DNA from 2 places in the Peribacillus sp. NPDC096540 genome. Region 2 is predicted to be linked to the other one. Evidence: predicted binding sites of a transcription regulator. Region 2 holds the regulator's gene; the other holds the start of a gene.
What was found. Region 2 encodes NrdR, which represses ribonucleotide reductase genes. Its sites were predicted from a motif close to AACACNATATATNGTGTT; they were not measured.
Positions count from the first base shown of each region.

Region 1 (8,628 bases), on a different contig from region 2:
CTCTTCTAATCACGTTTTCCACTAGTGGCTCTAGGATATTACTATCATGTGTGTTACCTGGTGTTACAATCGTGCCGACTACAAAACCGTTTCGATCTGAGGCAGCATGGAATGAATAGGCAAACTGTTTTGTACGTTCGTCTTTGACGTAGTATCCACTCTCTGGATCGGTTGTACTTTCTTTAATTTCTTTCTCTTCTTCCTTATCAAACTTTTCTGGAGGGATTGGCTTTTTTTCGTGGTCTTCGCGGTCTTGGTTAATCTCACTTTGAAGACGTTCCCGATAAGCACGTGTTTCTTTCCTAACGATTTTCTTTTCAAATTTGCGCTTATTCGCATTCGCCTTCACATGTGTGGAATCAACGAAAACGTGTTCTGCACTGATTAACTTTTTCTCCGTAGCAGCCTTTAATATACGGTAGAAAATCTGTTCAAACAGGTCTGTATCTTTAAAGCGACGCTCGTAGTTTTTTCCAAAGGTAGAGAAGTGAGGTACTTTATCATGAAAGCCGTAACCTAAGAACCAACGATAGGCCATGTTCGTCTCTATCTCTTCAATGGTCTTACGCATCGAGCGAATACCGAAGGTATATTGAATGAATGTCAGTTTAACTAAAATAACTGGATCAATACTTGGGCGTCCTACCTCTGAATACATATCCTTCACCAAGTCATAAATGAAAGAGAAGTCAATGGCGGCTTCAATTTTTCGAACCAAATGGTTCGCTGGCACCAGTTGATCTAAAGTAATCATTTCAAGTTGATCTCGCTGAATAGAATCATGTTTAGAAAGCATCCTCATCACCTCAAGTTTTAATACTTCCATTTTAAAACAAAAAAGACTGTAGACAAAAGATGTTCTATCTAAATTTTATAACAAAGTTGATTGGAGCGGAAGGTGCGAGACTCCTGCGGGAAAAGCGCGTCTAGGGGAGACCCCACAGGCGCAAGCCGAGGAGGCTCCCGGACCGCCCGCGGAAAGCGAGTGCCTGGAGTGGAAATCAACGTTCAAATTGTACAAGCCATAAAAAAACTGTAGGCAAACTCGATTTTCATCGAGTTTGTCTACAGTCTGAATCGGGCTTCTTTTTAAGAGCCCGATTTTTTCCTTTTAATATGTCCAATGCTTTAAGAATTCTCTAGTAACCTGACGACCACGATTCATTAACTCTCCTTTTTTTTCATCATTCAAGTTGAAATCCATCGCGGAGATCCCCTTCATCGGGATAAATACAATATTCTGAACATGTTTCTTGGAAATATAACGAGCATCATGGGCATCTTTCATCGTCTTGAATAGTGCAGAGAACAATTCAACCGCATTATCCACTTCGTGCGGCTTCCATATCTCATCTGCACTAAGACGCAAACCTATGACAGGCCGTTCCTTTCTTACATGGTCTGAATTAAATAACCACATTGGAAAATTGCTTAACACGCCTCCATCAACAAATACAAACGTACTTTTCCCAACATTCAGCTTTACTGGTTCGAAAAAATATGGAATGCTACAACTCATTCTTACTGCCTTGGCCACTGGAAAAGTGATTGGATCGATTCCATAGTTCGGTAAATCATCAGGGAGCACTACCAATTTCCCATTTGTAATGTCAGAGGTAATAATACGGAGAGAATTTGGTGGAACATCATTAAAGGTGACTACATTCCTTTCTGCTAGTTTACCGGCAACCCATTTTTCTAAGGCATCCCCTTTATATAAACCTAACTTCCAATAAACAAGTAGCCACTTGGCAAGTGGGATAGGCAATAGGGCCCGCCTCTTATCCAGCAGGCTACTTAATTCTATATCAAGAAAAACCTCTTCCATTTCTTTTCCTGTATAACCAGCAGCTATAAAAGCTGCTATAATGGAGCCTGCACTTGTTCCAGCTGTCCTTTGAAATATAAATCCACGCTCCTCCAATTCCTGCAGGGCTCCTACTAAACCATATGCCTTAATCCCGCCTCCGGAAAAAACGCCGTCAATAATCATTGCTGCCCTCCTCTAATCCGGTCTTTACATTTTTAAGCAGGATTAGAGCGATTTATGACTGATTTATATAGAAACAACCTTTCATCAGGTAAAATACTGAATTTCCGATTTAGGAAAAAATTTTGCTATATACCCACGAATGGTCGTTTCCAGTTCTGCGGCTTCTTCGGTTTGGTAAACATATTTGCCAATTCCATATCGGCCCCATTTATACTTGCGCTTCGTTTCGTCCAGTTCCAATTTTGTTTTCGGATAGTTTTTTTGAATTACTTTTTTAGCAGGACCAGTAAATCGATGCTGGATTAGTTCAAAAGTCAAGTCCGGGATATCCACCCCTTTTAACGCCTCACTTAACCGTTCGAATAATTCATGGTAGCCCTCTTTCCATGCTTCATGACGATATATTGGAGCTACGATAAAACCTAGGGGATATCCGGCACCTGCTACTTTACATGCCGCTTCCATTCTTTCCTCGAAACTCGAAGTTCCGGGCTCGAAATTCTTTATTACGTAACGTGAATTTATACTGAACCGAAATCTCGTTTTTCCATTATGTTCAGCATCCAACAGGTGGTCGACATGATGAAATTTAGTTACGAACCTTAAAACCCCATATTCACTTTTCCCAAAATATTCTATAGCCCTTTTTAACGAATGTGTCAAATGATCAATTCCGACGATATCTGAAGTACAGGCCGCCTCAAAACGAGTAATTTCAGGCTTTCTCTCATTGATATATTTTTCGGCTGAATCTAAAATTTCCTCGAGATTCACATATGTCCTAATGTATGGCTTTGTTCCGAGTGTCGTCTGTAAATAACAATAATGACAATGCCCCATACACCCGGTAGCAAGAGGGATGGCATATTCAGCAGATGGCTTTGAAGAATCGAATTTCAATGTTTTTCTGATGCCCACCACAAGCGTCGACTTGGCGACACGATATTTTTGCAGATCATTTTCTCCAGGAAGATCCCTAATTTGGTTATGTGATGTGGTCTCACGGATTTCAATGTTCAAATCCTCGAATTTCTTTTTCAATTCCCGGCCAAGCGGGTATTCCAATGCCCTGGGCTCGATATATACTAACTGTGGCATAAATGGTTTCATTTCGTTCTCCATTCTTTTATGGATTTGTTCATACTTTTATTCAAACTAGACAATCTAACCTATAAGGATAGTTTTTCTTAATTTAGTTATCCTCATGATTGATTCTAATTGGTAAATTCAAAGATTGGAGATGCGATATGGCTAAAAAGCAAAACTTCTTAACAAATGGCATGGGTAAACAAGTAATTACCGTACAAACAGATAATAAATATCCCAATTCCCGGAATATCCCTGGTGACTCTGTCGATCAATTCTCGGTGTTAAAGGATGGAAACCAATACTTGGCCGAAAAGGAAATTGCCCAGCAAAATGAAAATGGCTGACAAATGCCAATACAGCAGAGAAGACCGAATCCTAAGACTCGGTCTTCTCTGCTGTATTCATTTTCATTGTATTTTCTTTAAGGAGTTTAAAAGAAAGGAAAAGCAAGATTATACCCAATATCCCGGCAATAATATAACTCATATTTAAATGGTTTTTCATTAAAACTGACATGAGTGGTGGTCCTGCTGCAACACCGATAAACCGTGCAGAACTATAAAAAGAGGAAATTGTTCCCCGCTGTGTCTTTTCAATATTTTCAGTAATAAGCGCATCCAAAGTCGGCAGCATAGCGCCAATCGCGATTCCTAATAAACTTGTAATAATAAGCAGCAACATCATTTTTTCCTTCGTATAGCCGACAAAAACTACACTTCCTGACATTAATATTAAGCTAATCAATATAATCTTTCTCATCAACGGTATGCTTCCTTTAATTTTCCTTCCTGCCACATAAGAGGAAATACATAAGAAGAACAAAGGGATGGCCAAGACAAAGCCTTTTTTAACGCCTTTTAAATCATGTAATTTTTCTAGACTTTCCGATAAAAAAAATAGCACTGCAAAAAGAACAAGCATGACAAACACGCCCAATAAGAATACAACGGAAAGCCACTTCCCTCCCTCCTCAAACGTTACTTTCGTTTTATTTAAAAATTCTTTGAACTTTACTGGTGCATGATTATTCTTTGGTACTTTTATAAAGAAAAAAACGAGAACAATTGAAATTAAACTAAAAAAAGAAATAGAAAAGAACGGTAAAAACCAAATAAGTGAAGCGAATAAGGATCCTAAAATCGGACTTAACACTTTCCCGAAGGTATTCGATGTTTCAATTATGCCTAAACAGGAACTTGTTTTCTCATCATCCGCTTTATAAAGGTCACCTACTAATGGCAAGACGATTGGAGTTGCCCCAGCCGCACCAATCCCTTGAAGAACACGGCCCATGATAATCCAGGTATACGGATTGTCCATCTTCCAAGAAACAAAACCAGCAATCAAACCACCTATCAAAGCTAAAATTAGGCTTGGTAGAATAACTTTTTTCCTTCCAATGCGATCAGACAAGTAACCTGCTACTGGAATTAGAAAAATGGAAGCGATTGAATAACTGGTGATTATCATACTCGACTGAAAAGATGTTATATTCACTTTTTCTTCAAAAACCGGCAACACGGGAATAAGCATAGAATTTCCTAGTGTCATGACGAGCGGAATCGAAGCCATGCTTACAATACACCAAGCACTTACCTTCGTATTATCGCATTTCTGATTTTCCATTCATACACCCCATCATAGTTAATACTTTGTAGTTTAACCATATATCAAGGAAAGCCTTCATGAGAACTAATAACAATTACTTGTTTATAAACCAATAAAAGGTAATCTTAAATTTAAAAGCTCAAAATATTGAATAAACACTCAAAGATCTGCAAAAAAAAGGCGTTAAGATCAGCTTTTCAGCTGTACCTTAACGCCTTTCTTAAATTAAGCTTATAGGCCGCATTTTAATTGTGCGCCACAATTCGTGCATGTATTACATCCACCCATTTCCTGAACTTCACCTTTACGGCAAACTGGGCAGGTGTTACCTACTTCCGACCCAATCGTAACATTCGTCGAACGCAGTTCATTTATCGTATCAACTAATACGACTTTTTTCTTTTCTTCCACATCTGTTAATTCATCCATTTCAAGTTGCTCATCCATTTGGTTTTCTTCTGCTTTAAGCGTAAGTACCTGACTGTCACGGCTTCCATCTACATAGACCGTACCGCCTTTTGCTCCGCCTTTGTATAGACGTTCATATACTTTTTCAACTTGTTCAACGGTATATCCTTTAGGAGCGTTAACCGTTTTACTAATCGAGCTGTCAATCCAGCGTTGAATAATGCATTGAACATCAGCATGAGCTTCAGGAGCCAATTCCATTGCAGAAATGAACCATTTCGGAAGCTTTTCTGGATCCGCTTTTGGATGACGTTCCAAGTATTCCTGTACGATGTCAGCCTTAACCTCAATGAATTTACCAAGACGACCGCTGCGGAAATAAGTGAAAGAGAAATATGGTTCAAGACCAGTTGATACCCCAACCATCGTACCTGTGCTGCCTGTAGGAGCAACTGTCAATAAGTGAGAGTTACGGATACCATGTTCAGCAACACTGTCTCTGATATCTTCTGGCATTTTTTCCATAAATCCTGTTTGAGTGAAACGCGTTCTAAGCTCATTGGTTTCTTCATCAGTTGACCCGATTAGGAACGGGAAACTGCCCTTTTCTTTAGCGAGGTCTACTGAAGTCCTGTATGCTGTAGTTGCAATCGTTTCAAACACCTTGTCTACCAGGATATTTCCTTCTTCAGATCCGTACTCCGTTTCACAATAGATTAACAAATCATGTAGACCCATTACACCAAGACCAACCCGTCTCTCGCCGAGTGCTTGTTTCTTGTTTTCATCTAAGAAGTAAGGGGTTGCGTCAATGACGTTATCCTGCATACGCACACCCACTTCTACGGTCTTCTTAAGTTTCTCAAAGTTTACGGTTTTGTTTTCTTTATCAGCCATTTCTGCTAAATTGACTGCTGCTAGGTTACATACTGAGTATGGAGCCAGTGGCTGTTCACCACATGGGTTCGTTGCTACAACTTGTTGTCCGTATGCTTTTGCATTTGTTTTCTCGTTAGCATTATCAATAAAGAAAATACCCGGCTCTGCAGAATAAGTAGCACAAATATTAATTAAGTTCCAAAGCTCTTTAGCTCGGATTTTACGGTAAACACGAACTTTCCGGCCCATTTTTTCCCACTGGCGTACATCACCGACATTGTGCCATTCTTCATTATAAATCGCCATTTCTTCAGCATTATAGCTTTCAACATCCGGGAAACGCAATTCATATTCCCCATCTTTTTCGGCAGCTTCCATAAATTCCTTAGTCAAGCAAATCGAGATATTGGCGCCTGTTAGAAAATCAGCATTATGGACACTGTACGTTCCGCCTGTACGAACCTTTTCCTCGGCCTCTCTAATGATTTTCTCGCTAAATCCGCCTAAACCCGGAATCTCTTTATAGTTGATAATACCTTGGTACATAGCCGTTTCTTGTTCGGTATGCGGTGTGAATTTTAATTTATCCGTAGCATATTTTTTGATGGCTTCATCTTTTGTGTTTTCCACTAAGTAGCGAAGAATCCGTGGATTTTGCATTTTCGAAATAATGAACTCAGCAATATCTGGATGCCAATCCGCAAGCATAATCATTTGTGCACCGCGTCTGCTTCCGCCCTGTTCAACAAGATGGGTCAATTTCGCAATATCATCAAGCCATGAAACTGAACCGGAGGATTTTCCATTTACCCCTTTTGCCAACGTGTTTCTTGGACGAAGTGTCGATCCGTTCGTACCTACACCGCCTCCGCGGCTCATGATTTCCATGACTTGCTTTCGATGTTCGGAAATTCCTTCGCGTGAATCCGGAACAAATGGCATTACATAGCAATTAAAATAAGTAACATCCGTGTTAGAACCAGCTCCATATAATACACGTCCTGCAGGGACAAAATTAAGGTTCTTTAATTCTTCATAGAACTTATTGAACCATTCCGTTCTTTTTTCTTCAGTCGTTTCCACTGAAGCCAATCCCGTAGCATTACGTTTTGCAATTTGTTCATAGTATATTTCAAGCGGCTTTTCAATGATATCAAGCGGCCGATTTACAATCCCAGTTTCCACTTCTTCCGGGTTATCTAATGCTCCGCGGAATTCATCATCCACTAATACCTTAGCTTTTTTCGTTTCCCAATCTATTTCAACGATGTAACCAAGACCCCGTGCAGGAAATTTCGGATCTTCCTTAATCGTCAATACTACAAAATCGCCAGTCGATAGCGTAATTTTTTCAGTATCCTTAAAAGAATAGCGGTCAAGCATAACTAGACGGGACACGCCTTTATGCGTCATTTTCATATCAGCTGTTACAGGATGGACCTGGGGAAATAAAGAAATATCCTTATTCAACCTTTCTAGATCAACCTTTAAAGCTTCTTTTATTACAACCGACATAATTCCCTCTCCTTTATATGTTTCAAGATCCGTTCTTGCTGCAAAAATCTATATGTAGTCTTACATGTCCGTTTCGCTTAACAAGTTACCCTAAATTTATCATAGTGAAACTCAAAAATCAATATATAGTGTCGCAATAAATATTTCGACTACTATATATTGTGTTTACGTTGATTAACTTTTAATTTTGTCAAACGATAAATCAATTAATATAGTTAGTAATAGGGAGGAAAATGTCGATTTATAATAATTTTTCATCAGATTTCAATTAATTTGAACCTTGCTTTTTCCCTATCCTTGTTAGTGCTTATAGTTGCAAGGAAAAGCTTATTTGTTTACACAAATCTGAACATTTTTATTATCTATTCTAATCATCCTGCTTCCTCTATCTCAAAAAATTCCATTCATCACTTTCATATTTACTTTCAGCAAGGGTCTTTACCTCTAGCAACTGTTTTTCATTGAGGACGTATGGCTCTAAATCAATGGACAGCCCTTCTGCAAAACCTTTTTCAAAAGCAACTTTTGCTTCAGGGATGGTAATCTTTCTTCCAGCAATATCATTAATGGCCACAGCTTTGTTTTTTAAATTTTTTTGCATTCTTTCTTTAACCCTATCATTGGAGAATTTAAATACACTAAAAAGCTTGTCCTCATCAAGCTCAAGTAAAATTGCCCCATGCTGAAGGATTACACCTTTTTGCCTTGTTTGTGCACTGCCAGCTACCTTCCGGCCCTCAACAACCAATTCATACCAGCTTGGCGCATCAAAGCAAACCGAAGATCTTGGTGTTTTTAATGCCGCTTTTTCCTCTTCGGTTCGAGGTACGGAAAAGGAAGCATCTAGTCCAAGATTTCTAAATCCCATTAATATGCCTTCAGAAATGACCCGATATGCTTCTGTAACGGTATTAGGCATTCCCGGATAGGATTCTGGAACAATTACACTATAGGTTAATTCATGTTCATGCAGTACCGCACGTCCTCCTGTTGGTCTGCGAACAAAACCAAGGCCCTGCCTTTTAACTTCTGCTATATCAATTTCAGATTCTGCCTTTTGAAAATAACCAATCGACAATGTAGCTGGGTCCCAACCGTAAAAGCGTATAATCGGTGGTATTTCCCCTTTACTCTGC
Region 1 covers NZ_JBNNTG010000003.1:176,571-185,198, reverse strand. Annotated here, with positions in the region: partial or broken gene ACQKMR_RS04795 (IS1182 family transposase) at 1-796, opposite strand, end outside; gene ACQKMR_RS04790 (patatin-like phospholipase family protein) at 1,112-1,993, opposite strand; gene splB (spore photoproduct lyase) at 2,078-3,103, opposite strand; gene ACQKMR_RS04780 (hypothetical protein) at 3,241-3,426, shown strand; gene ACQKMR_RS04775 (MFS transporter) at 3,458-4,708, opposite strand; gene ACQKMR_RS04770 (vitamin B12-dependent ribonucleotide reductase) at 4,922-7,492, opposite strand; gene ACQKMR_RS04765 (lipoate--protein ligase family protein) at 7,878-8,628, opposite strand, start outside.
Region 1: a site for NrdR is predicted at 7,641-7,658, ahead of ACQKMR_RS04770 (vitamin B12-dependent ribonucleotide reductase). Genes of this name have one in related genera too.

Region 2 (8,628 bases):
TTATCGAAAAATAATGAGTCCCGCTTCGTTCCTTCTAGTTCAAAACCCATCTTTTTATAAAGGGAAAGTGCTGGTTCGTTATTAGCAATAACGGTCAATTCCAGGCGCCGGATTTCATATTCCAGTGCTTGCTCCTCCATTTTTTGAAACAGCTTCGTACCGACTCCTTTTCCTCTCTCTTGTTCGGAGATGCCGATAACAATTTTGGCAGAATGCTTTGTTCTGCTAAGTTTATTGCCCAACAATATGAGATACCCTATCAAGTCGTCGCCGCTTGCTGCAACGAGGAAAATGGAGCGGGGGTTACTTTCAATTTGCTCGATTTGTCTCTCCAATTTGTTCTCCGTTGCTTTTCTTTCCCCCGGATTGTACAACATGAACCCGGAATCTTCAACATGATTGATCAGAGCTGCCAATTTTCCCGCATCTTGCTTTGTAGCCTTCCGAATCTCCATTTCTCCCCACTCCCTCATATAATTTTTTTTTGAGAATTAGCTGAATCTACTTCTTGGGTCTATTAATTAGAGTCTTTGTTACGGGTTTTCTTTTGCCTTTTTCTTTTTCTCAATAGCATCCCACCCAAATAGAACTATCCAAAACAGCAGGACCGGGACAATAGCATATTGTCGATAATCATCCAGTAACAATAAGATGATGACGACAAGAAATGTTGGCCCGAATAGATAGGAAAATTTCTTATTCATGCTGACCACTCCTCTTCATTGTTGTCTATATTTTCACATGCTGTTGTTATTAATCATGCCTTATGCAAAAGAGAGACACAACAATATGTGTCTCTCTTTTGATGTTAACGACTTACTTCTGCTTTAATCGCTGAAACAAAGTCTTCAAAAGCGACTGTTTCTGATTTTTGTTCACCGTATTTACGTACGTTCACACTGCCTTCTTTGGCTTCATTATCACCAACAACCAGCATGTAAGGGATTTTCTGCATTTGCGCTTCACGGATTTTATAACCAATTTTCTCATCTCGTGTATCCAAATCAACACGGATGCCTTCTGCTTTAAGTTTTTCCTGCACTTCTTTCGCATAATCCAAATGCACTTCTGGTGAGACCGGAATCACTTGTGCTTGGATAGGTGCCAGCCAAGTTGGGAATGCCCCCTTGTATTCTTCGATTAAGTAAGCAACGAAACGCTCCATTGTGGAGACAACTCCGCGATGGATAACGACCGGACGGTGCTGCTTACCGTCTTCACCGACATAGTTAAGATCAAACCGTTCTGGTAGCAAGAAATCAAGTTGAACAGTTGAAAGAGTTTCATCTTTTCCTAAAGCCGTACGTACTTGAACGTCAAGTTTCGGACCGTAGAATGCTGCTTCACCCTCTGCTTCGAAATAATCTAGTCCAAGTTCGTCCATCGCGCTTTTCAGCATGCTTTGTGCTTTTTCCCACATTGCGTCATCATCAAAATACTTCTCTGTATCCTGCGGATCGCGGTAAGACAGACGGAATGAATAATCATTAATATCGAAGTCTTTATATACTTCCAAAATCAAATTCACAACACGTTTGAACTCTTCTTTAATTTGATCTGGACGGACGAAAATGTGAGCATCATTCAATGTCATTCCACGTACACGCTGCAGACCAGAAAGCGCGCCTGACATTTCATAGCGGTGCATCAAGCCAAGCTCAGCAATCCGAATTGGTAGCTCGCGGTAGCTGTGGATGCCGTTTTTATATACCATCATGTGATGCGGACAGTTCATCGGACGCAGGACCATCTGTTCGTTTTCCATCTCCATGACCGGGAACATATCATCCTGGTAATGATCCCAGTGTCCAGATGTTTTATAAAGGTCAACGCTTCCCATTACAGGTGTGTATACGTGGTCATAGCCCAAACGTTCTTCCTTGTCAACGATATATCGTTCAATTGTGCGGCGAATTGTCGCACCCTTTGGTAACCACATTGGCAGACCTTGTCCAACTTTCTGTGAGCTCATGAACAGGTTCAATTCTTTTCCGATTTTACGGTGATCACGTTCTTTAGCTTCTTCTAGGAAACGTAGGTGTTCTGATAGTTCTTCTTTCTTATAGAAAGCAGTTCCGTATATTCGTTGAAGCATTTTGTTTTTGCTATCGCCTCTCCAGTATGCACCGGCGATGCTTAATAGCTTAAATTCTTTAATTTTCCCAGTGGATGGAACGTGGATTCCACGACAAAGGTCAAAGAATTCACCTTGCTCATAGATCGTTACTTGCTGATCAGCAGGAATAGCATCGATCAATTCCAATTTATACTCGTCACCAATTTCTTTGAAACGGGATATGGCCTCGTCACGACTTACTTCGAGGCGAGCAATTTCCAAGTTTTCATTAACGATCTTCTTCATTTCTTTTTCAATCAACGGAAGATCATCTGGAGTTAATGATTCCTCTAGATCAATATCGTAGTAAAAACCGCCTTCGATGACAGGGCCGACACCGAATTTAGCGTTTTTGTAAAGACGTTTGATTGCTTGTGCCATCAAATGTGCTGTACTGTGGCGAAGCACTTCAAGCGCATCTTCTGCATCTTGTGTGACGATTTCAATTGTACCGTCTTCTTCAATTGGACGTTTCAAATCATATAATTCACCATTGAATTTTCCAGCAATGGATTTTTTTCTTAAACCAGGGCTGATGGATGCAGCAATGTCTTCAGTAGTTGTGCCTTTAGCAAACTCCTTCACCGCACCGTCAGGAAATGATATTTTTAGTAATTCAGACATTCAGTTTCACTCCTTCTTATTTTTAAAACAATCTGTTTTCAGTTATGGTATCCGAGCGACAAATCTAATTACAACACAAAAAGCCCGCCCCTGTATAAAACAGGGACGAGCTTAATAATCATAATCATTAACCCGCGGTTCCACCCTCGTTTCACCTTGCTTTTCACGGCAAAATGACACTTGTAACTTGGTAACGGCAGCTTCCCGTCAACTCATAGTCGCAATCTAATTGCTTTCCGAGTCGAAGTTTAAAGGCGGTAAGTGTTCTATGCGAATAGGAAGCTTACAGCCTGTTGGCTCCCCTCTCTGAAAATCGGCGACTAGAATACCCGTGTCCTCATCATAACTTTTGTTTTTAATAGTATGTAGGAAATTATAATTTGTTATACGGTGAAAATCAAGGTTAAATTTCTGTTTTGTTCATTATCACCCAAAAAGATCATTCAAACGACTCCGAAAATGCTGAGAGCGGCAGGACAGTCGCCCGCTCCTCGAAAATCCGCGCCATTGTTTGAATCAGACCTTCTTCCTTGTCGTCGGTATAGATGTACAAGTTTTCCGGGGCAATCGATAACAGCGGGGCAAGTATCACCGTATCGAGAAAAAGTGAACTTTTGGCAAGGAGCCGCCTGTCAATCATACTATTGATTTTTGGTCGGTCAAGCTTGCTGAATTCCTGATCATAGAATTGAAAACCGTCTCGATTGACGAGATGAAGCTTTGGTAATTTCGACTCCTGCCCATGCAGGCAATCACGGAGCGTAGCAATGAAATTTTGATAGTCTTGTTCCAACTTATATTCATCAATCGCCCTGACCACATACTTTTCCAACGTGTGCTGAAAAGATTTTAAACGGAAAGTCGTAAAAGAATCGAATGAAAAAGACACCTTCCCCGCCAAAATGCTTTGAAGCCCTTCCTCAATCAATTGTTTTTCCGTACTGAATAACATCCCCTGACACCTAGCTCTTTCTCCTTCAATAATCGATGATGCAATTTCCGTAATGGCTTCAATTTCTTCGCGTTCTCTATAAAAGAATTTACCGATAATGATTTGTTCAATCACAGGAAGCATCTTTTCTTCCAACAAAAAAGAATGAAATACATCACTGAGCAGAATTAGCCATTTGTCACCTACTGACTCTGTCATATCCACATACATACCTTGTTGTGGAAGAAATCGAATGTATGGTTGAAATTCTGCCCCTAACGGATGGACAGAAACTAAATTCAGTAATTTTAAAGCCTCTGAATCATTTTGAAACGAAATTTGCACTACGACATCCCCCCTTCCCCCTTGCTTCTTTTTTCATGTATATGGGGATAGGGACTTGTTTAGAAGTAGGATAAGGCTTGTAATAGAAAAAAGTGACCTCTAATAAGAGACCACTTTCCACTATCTTCTCCGATTTACACCGTCAAGCTTAACCGGTTCTGCTAAATATTGAATTCTTTCCAATACTCTGGCCGCTTTCACTTCTTCCTTCTCACCGCGCTGTGAAAAGGTTAAGTGATTTTCAAGGCCATTCATGTCAAAATTCGAAGTGAAAAACGTTGGCAGGTTTTCCAGCATCCTAAATTGCAAAATTGGTCCAAAGACTTCATCGCGTCCCCAGCTTGTCATTGACTCCGCTCCGATATCATCCAGCATAAGAACAGGCGCCGTTTTGACCATTTCAATTTTCTCATTGACGGTATTATCGCCAATTGAGCCCTTTAGTTCTCTTAAGTAGTCCGGTACATAGACGATTAGAGAGGAGATCTGCCTTTCAGCGAGTTCATTGGCAATTGCTCCTAATAAATACGTCTTGCCAACGCCGAATTTCCCATAAATATATAAGCCTTTCTGTCTTTTACCTGGCTCATACTCCATAATGAACGACATCGCTTTACCTAAAACGCCTAAACGTTTGTTTTCATCATCCTTTTGTGAAAAGTCTTCAATCGTCGCCTTTAAAATATCCTTTGGCACATATAGACTGCGAATCAATTTTTCGCGTTTTCGCTTTTCATCCTCTGCCAATTTCCGCGGACAGATTTCATAATTCAAATTAAGGGCCTTTCCTTGAACAACCAGTTTGGGATAATAGCCATGCATCATATTGATACAACCATCCAAACTTGGACATTTATCACACTTATTGCTTTGAGAAGTAAATTCATAAAGCTTCCCTAAGTTTTTATCGATCATTTCCTTCGTGACAGTCGAACTATTGGCATTCAAAAATTGCCTCACCTGTTCGTCTTCAAAAATTTCCTGTTTTAACTTTTCATAGCGCTGCTGAAATTGGTCTGTATTAGCCAATTTATTAAGGGAACTATTAATCTTTTCCATCGTTCATTTCACCTCCAGCTTTCCACTGCTTCCATTTCTCCTGAAGCTCGCGTTTCTGTTCATTCAATTCGGGCTGATCCACTTTCTGTTCCTGCTGTGTTTCTTCTTTTTTCTCAAGCCATTCCGGAACCACTTCTTCCCGAATCGTCTTTTTCCGGCCGCCTTTTGCAACGTTTCTGCTTCCCTGAGCCCAATCCTGATATTTCCGGTGCTCATTTTTAGCTAGTTCCATCGCTTCGATGACAGTAGACACCTTCAGACGTGCCCAATGGCCCGCCAGTTTTTCCACATAGCCCTTTGTGAATTTCATATCCGTTTTGAGCATAACATATTCAATTAAGACATTGACGACCCCCGGATTTAGCTTTTGGTTTATCATCACGCCTTCTACCACTTTCAAATCACCGCTGGACGGCTCCGCACCGCCTGATAACTGCATCAGCCGCTCGCGCGGGGAAATAGTCTCCAAATGACGGATTAGCTCTTGTTCCTGCGTTTTCGGTTCATCTTTTTGTGTTCGTTCACGTATCGGCTGCACGCGATTGACAAGGGAAGGCATATCGGCCTGTCGTTCGATTTGGTACCAGTCCCTTGCCGCCTTTCTTAATATTTCCTCATCGATCTCATCATCCAATGAAACGGCATCCATAACTAGTTTTTGCATTTCAAGCGGATCAATGCCATATAAAAAGGCAAGTTTGGCAATCGTACTTTTAATTTTCGGAGTAAAGGCCTTTTTCGGCACGATTGAGGATTTCATTCCGGCTAACAAAAGATCAAAATCAAATAAGCCCTCAAATCCCGATGGCTCGACTCCATCCGCTTGATTGATAAATTGCTGTTCGGGCATCGGTTTCCATTCGTTTTTCGCTTCATCCGTTACATATAAGGAGTCCAAATGATCTGATGAAAACACCTCTGCAAAAGATTTTGTCGCACTTTCATACTGATCCGTTAAAATGTGATCATCGCAAAAGAATCTCTTTAACCGGTTAAATTGTACTTTGCCAATCTTTTTGTATAAGTATATATTCAGCATCCCATCCGTAAAAAACTGCTGAGGGGACAGTGGCGAATTTAATTCGTAAATAAATTCCTTCGCATCACCCTTCGATTTCTTATACACATTCAGCAGACCAATTCCCTCAAGCAAAAGACGTGCTTCGTAGATATCGCCTAATTTAAGGCCAATGGTGTTCATTAATTGATAATGTGAGGAAGCCTCCGACCAAAGCCGATTTTCCTCTAACTCACTCCATAACGTCATGTATAGGCTAATACAGATCGGTCCAATAAGAGGTTGATATAGGCGGGTTAGTATTTTCCGATCATAATCATGAAGCAGCCCCGCAGATGAAACCAAATATGAATCCGCTGGAAGCAATTCTTGCCAATGCATTGACATCTCCATTCAAACCTTTCAAAAGATGTAGTGAAAAAAGAGCCAAAGTAAATCTTCAGCTCTACTTTCTTTCTTTATTTATTAAATCTTTCAACTCATCAATAAAGACATTAATATCTTTAAATTGTCGATATACGGATGCGAATCTCACATAGGCAACCTCATCGACTTCTGCCAGCTTGTCCATTACCATTTCGCCGACATTGTCACTTTTCACTTCTGCGATGCCCTGGTTGCGTAATTCTTTTTCTACATAACTGGTAATTTGCTCCAATTCCTTTAATGGAACTGGACGTTTTTCGCAGGCCCTGATTAAGCCACGTAGGATTTTATCACGACTGAACTCTTCCCGTGTCCCGCCTTTTTTTACTACTATCAGCGGCGTTTCCTCTACCTTTTCAAATGTCGTGAATCGAAAACCACATGCCTCACATTCACGGCGTCGTCGAATTGATTTACTTTCATCGACTGGCCTGGAATCGAGCACTCTTGTTCCATTATATTGACATGATGGGCATTTCATCATTATCAGCTCCGTATTTTATGTAGGACTCCCCTATCTAAATGTTCCCCAAGGAATTACTCTTCTATCTTAATCTTATATTAAAAGGAACGACCAGTACAAGTAAAAAGTGTAACTTCCAACAGTAGGCACTTGTATGTCGGACACTTTAAGGAACCTTATCAGAGTATTTCTGCTTTTTACTAGTCACAATCCTTAGATTAAAGCGGACTAGCTAATTTATTGCATTAAAAAAGAGATGCACCCATGGCATCTCTGTGTATACGTTTTTTATAGGGCACTTATATTGGCTTTTTTCATTTGTACCGGACCTAATCCACGTGGAAGTTCAATGTTTTCACGTGTTTGCGCATTCAAAGCTTCAGCAATATAATTAGCCGCAATATTCGGATCCAAATTACCACATGTATAGACATCAATGCTTGCATAGCCGTGTTCTGGAAAACTGTGAATCGTTAAATGTGATTCAGAAATGATGACAACCCCGCTTACTCCTTGTGGAGCAAACTTGTGGAATGCTACTTCGCGAACCTCTGCACCTGATTTCAAGGCAGCATCGACAAAAATCTTTTCAATCAAATCAATATTGTTCAGTTTTTCAAAGTCACAACCCCAAAGTTCAGAAATGACATGTCTACCCATTGTTTCCATAGTGTAAGCTGTTTCCATATTAAGCTTCCCCCTTACCATGATTAAAAATTACTTAACTTCTAACAACTACCACGGGGGAAAGTTAGTCCAAAGAGGTCCTAACCCTTTAAGTAGCCATCATGCAAACTCTCTTTTGAAGAAGTTCACGATTCATAGTATATATTGTTTGAATTTTTTTTGCAACTGCCATTTTTGAATTTTTGGAAAGATATTGTTTAACCCAAAATATGTAAGAGTTCTCTAAGGGAGTCCTCCTCCTCTGAATCATTTCATGTCAGTTTGTCACTTCGCAAAAAAAATTTTTACCCGGTCTAAAAAAACCGCCAAGAATAAAATTAGAAATCCGCTAAAAATAAACCCGAGCCCGCTAACTCAGCAGACTCGGGTTTATCACCTAATTAGCAGATAATTGAACTTCTGAAGTTTTTTTCAACTCTGAAGCTACTAATTTTACAAGATCCACTACACGGTTTGAGTAACCCCACTCGTTATCATACCAAGCAAGGACTTTCACTTTTCTGTTCCCAATCATCATCGTTGATAGACCATCGATTATTGCAGAGTGTGGATTAGTTTTGAAGTCACTCGAAACAAGAGGTTCTGTCGTGAATTCCATAATCCCTTTAAGTTCATTTTCTGAAGCGTCAATGAATGCTTGGTTCACTTCATCAATCGTTACATCATGATTTAAGTCCACAACAAGATCGACTAAAGAAACGTTAGGTGTTGGTACACGTATCGCCATACCGTGAAGCTTACCTTTTAATTGAGGTAACACAAGAGAGATGGCTTTAGCTGCTCCTGTAGTCGTAGGAATGATACTTTCTGCAGCAGCACGGGCACGTCTTAAGTCTTTGTGCGGGTTATCGATATTATTTTGGTCATTTGTATAAGAATGAATCGTTGTCATTAAACCGTTGTCAATGCCGAATTTTTCATCGAGCACTTTCGCAACTGGTCCAAGGCAGTTAGTTGTA
Region 2 covers NZ_JBNNTG010000017.1:38,067-46,694, reverse strand. Annotated here, with positions in the region: gene ACQKMR_RS15475 (N-acetyltransferase family protein) at 1-455, opposite strand, end outside; gene ACQKMR_RS15470 (hypothetical protein) at 534-704, opposite strand; gene thrS (threonine--tRNA ligase) at 809-2,740, opposite strand; gene ytxC (sporulation protein YtxC) at 3,180-4,016, opposite strand; gene dnaI (primosomal protein DnaI) at 4,137-5,075, opposite strand; gene ACQKMR_RS15450 (replication initiation and membrane attachment family protein) at 5,062-6,480, opposite strand; gene nrdR (transcriptional regulator NrdR) at 6,539-7,000, opposite strand; gene speD (adenosylmethionine decarboxylase) at 7,271-7,651, opposite strand; gene ACQKMR_RS15435 (glyceraldehyde-3-phosphate dehydrogenase) at 8,046-8,628, opposite strand, start outside.